One region of the Pantoea sp. At-9b genome, then DNA from elsewhere that is predicted to be linked to it. Evidence: predicted binding sites of a transcription regulator. Region 1 holds the regulator's gene; the other holds the start of a gene.
The links. The regulator PurR, encoded in region 1, represses purine synthesis genes. The targets are predictions, from matches to a motif close to CANGCAAACGTTTGCNTG.
Positions count from the first base shown of each region.

Region 2: a site for PurR is predicted at 1,595-1,612, ahead of cvpA (colicin V production protein). Genes of this name have one in related genera too.

Region 1 is NC_014837.1:1,863,889-1,867,099, reverse strand. It holds gene PAT9B_RS08550 (C40 family peptidase) at 62-850, shown strand; gene PAT9B_RS30570 (YnhF family membrane protein) at 907-996, opposite strand; gene purR (HTH-type transcriptional repressor PurR) at 1,282-2,307, shown strand; gene punR (DNA-binding transcriptional activator PunR) at 2,304-3,211, opposite strand, start outside.
Region 2 is NC_014837.1:3,028,225-3,031,435, forward strand. It holds gene purF (amidophosphoribosyltransferase) at 1-1,009, opposite strand, end outside; gene cvpA (colicin V production protein) at 1,046-1,531, opposite strand; gene dedD (cell division protein DedD) at 1,784-2,518, opposite strand; gene folC (bifunctional tetrahydrofolate synthase/dihydrofolate synthase) at 2,508-3,211, opposite strand, start outside.

The sequences.
Region 1 (3,211 bases):
CAGATTTTTCTAACATAGCCGCAGGCTGTTTTCTTCAGACTGCTTAACCTGTAACCGGACTATGCGTTTACTCATTACGCTTTTTATGCTGGCTTTCGCCCAACTGTTTTTTAATGTGGCTTCTGCGTCACCGCATGCGCCCATCAATGCCAGTTTGCATAACGCAGAGAAGAAAAGTGCGCGTGAAGATGAGCGTCGCAAACGACGTCCGGTAAAAACCAGCACGAAGAAATCCCGTCTTGCCACCAGTGTTCAGAAGCTAAAACTGAAAAAACAGCCGAAAACGGAAACGGCGCTGCACAAAACCACCCGCAGCAAAAAATCTCTGCTGAAGTCACCGTCTAAAAAATATGGCCACCAGCGCACCGCCAAAAGAGCGGAGAAGCAGGATGATGGCGGCGATCTGACCACCATCAAGATGAGCAACTCCCACCGTCAGCGCTATCAGAAAGCCCGTGAAACCGCCATGAACAAACTGATGGGGCAGATTGGCAAGCCTTATCAATGGGGTGGCACCTCACCGCATACCGGTTTCGATTGCAGTGGCCTGGTGTGGTACGCCTACAAGGATCTGGTCAAATACAAATTCCCCCGCACCGCCAACGAAATGTACCATCTGCGCGATGCGGCACCGATTAAGCGCGATATGCTGGAGAAAGGCGATTTGGTGTTCTTCCGCATCAATCATCGCGGCACCGCTGATCATGTGGGTGTTTATCTCGGCAATGGCAAATTTATCCAGTCACCGCGTACCGGTAAAGACATTCAGATCAGTGCGTTGGGTGAGGACTACTGGTTGAAACATTATGTTGGCGCTCGCCGGATGATGACGCCCAAAACCATCCGCTAACCCGCCGCCCGCGAGCAGAAAAAGCCGGACTGATTTTTCAGATCCGGCTTTTTTTATTAATGAAGGATCGCGGTGAAGCTGAACACGATAATCATTAACAGCGCGCCCACAGTGGTAAACAGCGCCAGTTTCAGGTCGGTACTCATCACAACTCCTTAGTCACATTAATTGAAGGGTTATCGTAATTTTGTCACAGCCCCCGGCAAAAATCTCGTCTTATCCGCGCCAGCTTGCTAGAATCGCCGCCTTTCGTTGCGCAACAGATTTTGCGCACGCTGTGTTTGCGGCAAGTTAAAGTGTTATTGACTGAGTGTTAAGGTCTTTTTCTTCGCCATTTGCCCCGAAAATCGGGGCGTAAAACCATTAGCAGACGCAAACGTTTAACAATATACTTATCAGTTAGTTGCGATAAGCCCGGGAGTACCATTTTCATGGCAACAATTAAAGATGTGGCGAAACGCGCCGGTGTCTCCACCACCACGGTTTCGCATGTCATCAACAAGACGCGTTTTGTCGCGGAAGAGACGCGTAACGCCGTATGGGAAGCGATCAAAGAGCTGCATTACTCGCCCAGCGCCGTGGCGCGCAGCCTGAAAGTCAACCACACCAAAACGCTGGGACTGCTGGCGACCTCCAGCGAAGCCCCCTATTTCGCCGAGATTATCGAAGCAGTGGAGAACCATTGTTTCGACCGTGGCTACACGCTGATCCTTGGCAACGCGCATAACGATCTGCAAAAACAGCGCGCTTATCTGTCGATGATGGCGCAGAAACGCGTCGATGGCCTGCTGGTCATGTGTTCTGAGTACCCTGATGACCTGCTGACCATGCTGGAAGAGAACCGCAACATCCCGATGGTGGTGATGGACTGGGGCGCATCGCGCGGCGACTTCACTGATACGGTGCAGGATAATGCCTTCCAGGGCGGCTATCTTGCGGGTCGTTATCTGATCGAACGTGGTCATCGCGACATTGGTGCCATCCCCGGGCAAATGGAACGTAACACCGGCGGTGGCCGCCATGCGGGTTTCATGCAAGCGCTGAATGAAGCGGGTATCAACGTTCGGCCGGATTGGATCGTGCAGGGCGACTTCGAACCGGAGTCCGGTTATCAGGCGATGCAGCAGATCCTCAATCAGAAGCAACGTCCGACTGCCGTGTTCTGCGGCGGCGATATCATGGCGATGGGCGCGATTTGCGCTGCGGATGAGATGGGTCTGCGCGTGCCGCAGGATATTTCCGTGATCGGCTATGACAATGTGCGCAACGCGCGTTATTTCACTCCGGCGCTGACGACCGTGCACCAGCCTAAAGCTCAACTGGGTGAAAAAGCCCTGGAGATGTTGCTGGATCGCATCACCAGTAAGCGTGAAGAACCCCAGACCATTGAGGTTCAGCCCACGCTGATTGAACGCCGTTCCGTCGCTGACGGCCCGTTCCGCGATTATCGTCGCTAAGCCTCCGTTTCGCTCAGCCATTCCTGGTTGAGCGTTTCGGCATCACCGAGATAGCTCAGCAACCAGCCTAATGCCGGTGAGTTGCGTTGTTCCGACCAACTGACACAACACGGGCTATCCGGGAATGGCGTGGGTAACGCTAATTCGGTCAGTGCACCGCTATCCAGCAACGGTCGGGCTAAATGGCCCGGCACCATGCCGACGCAGAGTCCGGCAAGCAGGCAGTCAAGGCCGGTTTCCCATTCCGGCACCACCAGCCGACGCTGATTATCCAGCGTCCATGTCATACGTCGCGGCAACGCCCGCGAGGTGTCTTCCAACACCAGCGAAGGCCAGGCGCGCAGCGTTTCGTCGTCCAGCCGTGCGCTTTGCGCCAGCGGATGTTCGGGGCTAACCACACAGCGCCAGTTCAAGGCCCCCATATCCTGAAACGAGAAACGTCCACCGACCGGGATCGCTTGGGTCGCACCAATTGCCACATCAACCCGCCCGTCCGCCAGCGCATCCCAGACGCCATTGAACACCTCATAGCTGATAATCAGCTCCATGTCGGGAAAGTGACGGTAGAAATCCCTGACCAGTTGCCGGGTACGCTGCGGCTTCACAATACAATCTACCGCGATACTGAGCTGCCCACGCCAGCCGTTCGCCAGTTGCTGACACTGTCGCCGCGTCGCCAGCATTTTTTTGATAACACTGCGCCCCTCACGGACAAAATGCTCCCCTGCCGCCGTCAATACCACTTCCCGATGCTGACGTTCAAACAGCGGCACGGCCAGCCAGGTTTCGAGCTGACGTACCGTATAGCTGATGGCAGAAGGCACCCGATGCAGCTCCTGCGCCGCTGCACTGAAACTGCCGGTGCGCGCCACCGCATCTACCACTTCAAGCGCGTATTCAGACC
Region 2 (3,211 bases), 1.2 Mb from region 1:
TGATAAAGGTACGGCCCACATAACGGTTTTTCACAAAACCCTGACGATAAGGCTTATCCAGAATACGGGCGATTTCCAGCGCCACATCGGTGGAGGTTTCCGGGATTGGAATCACCACGTCGATGTCGAGATCTTCCCACTCGCGGGCAATTTTCGCGCCGAGCTTGGTGCCCATACGCACGCGCGCGCTGTAGACCGAAATCTTGTCGAGGAAGGAATCCGGGCGCGCAAAGTAAACGTACTCGAACAGGCACGGATTGCTTTTTGGGTTTTCAGCACACTGGCGGGTCGACAGCTGGCCTTGCTCGGTGATGTACACCGCTTCGCCCGGTGCGACGTCACGAATAAATTCAAAGCCCAGCGTATCCAGCGCCACGCTTTCCGACGCGACCATGTACTCGGTACGACCATCAGCAATGACACGCTTGCCGAGTACCAGCGGACGGATACCGTTCGGGTCGCGGAAGGCCACCATACCGTGACCGATAATCATGGATACCACCGCGTATGCCCCGCGCACCTGCTGGTGCACCGCAGCCACAGCGGCAAAAATATTGTCTGCTTCCAGCGGGTAGTGCTGAAAACGGTCCAGTTCCTGCGCAAAGATATTCAGCAGGATTTCGGAATCTGAGGTGGTGTTGACGTGACGGCGACCCACTTCGAACAGCTGTTTACGCAGTTCGTGCGCGTTGGTCAGGTTACCGTTGTGCGCCAGCGTAATGCCGTAAGGGGAGTTCACATAGAAAGGTTGCGCTTCAGAGGCGCTGGAGCTGCCCGCAGTCGGGTAGCGAACGTGACCAATCCCGATGTTGCCTTGCAAACGCTGCATGTGGCGTGCTTCGAAGACATCGCTCACCAGCCCGTTGGCTTTGCGCAAACGAAAGCAGTTTAGCGCATCGATGGTACAAATGCCGGCGGCATCCTGCCCGCGGTGCTGCAGCACCGTTAACGCGTCATAGATCGACTGGTTTACTGGCATAAAACCGGTGATACCAACAATACCGCACATGTTGTCATTTCCTCATTAGCCGCACTCCCGATGGCGTCACCGGGGTAAAAAACTGGACGTGCTTTTCAGATAGTCGAAGAACCACCTGATGATGTAACTGAACTGGGGAATGAGTTGGGACTGCTGCCAGTCCGGGCTTTTCGAGAAGCCGGTGAATGTATCGAGGAAGAAGAGAATAGCGGCAACGATCAGCACGCCACGCAACGCCCCGAAACAGACCCCCAACACCCTGTCGGTTCCCGACAGGCCGGTCTTTTCAACCAGCGTGCCGATCACATAGTTCACGATGGCACCCACAATCAGGGTGGCAACGAAGAGCACCGCGATAGCAATGCCGTTGCGAACCAGTTCGTCGTCAAAACCTGTAAACCAGACTGCAAGGTAGGCGTAGTAGTGACTGGCGACAAAAAACGCACATCCCCAGGTAACGAGAGATAAGGCTTCCCGGACAAACCCACGAACCAGGCTGACCAGGGCCGAAAAACCAACTACCGCAATAATGACGTAATCAATCCAGATCATGAACTCTTCCAGCGCCAGCGCGATTGCACCCCTGCATCCAGTTCGGGGCGCATTCTAACAGAAAAAGAAAACGTTTGCGTAGGGTTTTCCGGTTCTGCATCCATAAAAAGGGCGATGAAAAAAACTTTCCTCGCCCCAGGCCACTTCAGCATTATAATCCACTGAAATATAATCAATTTTTATCCAGCATCGCACTGAACACTCCGTGCTATGCCGCGCCTTTTTCAGCTATCGGCGCGGCTTATCAACGGTTTAGCGTGTGCTGTAGGGTTTCACCACCCCACCCAGTCCGGAGAGGTTTTTTAGCTCACCCAGAGCGGCTTGCATCTTCGCCTTGGAGGCATCCGGCCCGACATAAATACGGGTGATCTGCCCCTGTACCGGCGTCGATGGCACGGTAAAGGCGCGATAACCCGACAGGCGCAGCTGTGCGACGATCTCGTTTACCTTGGCCGCGTTTTTCAACGCGCCGAGCTGGACCACGTAAGCCTGCCCGCTGGGGGCTTCCGCTTCGCTTTGCTTCGGTGTTTCAACCGGTTTAGCGGTTTCCACCGGCTTCGGCTGCTCGACGGGCTTCGGCTCCACCGGTTTCGGTTTCGGTTGCTCGACCGGTTTGGGTTTTGGCGTTTCCACCGGTTTTGGTTTCACCGTCTGATGCACCGGCGGCGGTGTCACCACCGTGGGTTCGCTGTGCTCCGCAGGTTGCGGGCTGCTATTCTCAGCAGGTGCGGTGGTGGTGGTGGTTTTGCCATTGGCTTCGCTCTGTGCTGCTCCCGCACCTTCCGGCGGCTGGGCAGGCAGTGACTGCGTTACCGGCGGCACCATTTCGCTGTCCTGCTGGTCATCCGGTTTCGGTACCAGCGGAATGGCAGCGAACTCCTCTTTGTAGTGCTTTTTCTTGCCGTCCAGCAAACCCGGTAACACGATGACGCCAACCGCCACCAGGATTACCGTGCCCACCAAACGGTTCTGAAACTTACTTGCCACTGCCGTTCTCCGCTGCCATCGATTCCATTACCTGTGCCACGGTGTGGAAAGATCCACACACCAGAATCACATCCTCGGGTTTGGCCTGCTGACGTGCCGCCTGCCATGCTGAGTCTACGGTAGTAAATGCCTCGCCGCTCGCCAGGTGGGCAATCAACTGCTCCGCTGTTGCGCCACGCGGGCCGTCAAGCGGTGCGCAGTACCAGCTATCCACCTGTGGTGCCAGCGCCGCCAGTGTCCCGGCGATATCTTTATCATGCAGCATGCCAACCACCGCATGTACCTTACCCGCACGCGGCAATTCAGCCAGACGTGAAGCCAGATAATAAGCGGCATGAGGATTATGTGCCACATCGAGGATCACACGTGGCGCAGTGCTCACCGTCTGGAAACGGCCCGGCAAAATGGCCAGCGGCAGATGTTGACGGATGATCGCTTCGCTCACCGTCAACCCTGAGGCACGCAGTGCGATAAGCGCGGTAGCGGCGTTGGGGAGCGGTACTTGTGGAAGCGGCAGGTCACGCAATTCACCCTGCGCATCCTGCAATGTCCAGCTGTCGCCCTGCTGTTGCCATTGCCAGTCACGGTTAAGCTGCGACAACTGCGCGCCCTTCTCTGCCGCCACTTCGGCGATGGTATGCGGCATAGCGGGTTCGCCCACCACTGCCGGTTTGCCGCCACGAAACACGCCCG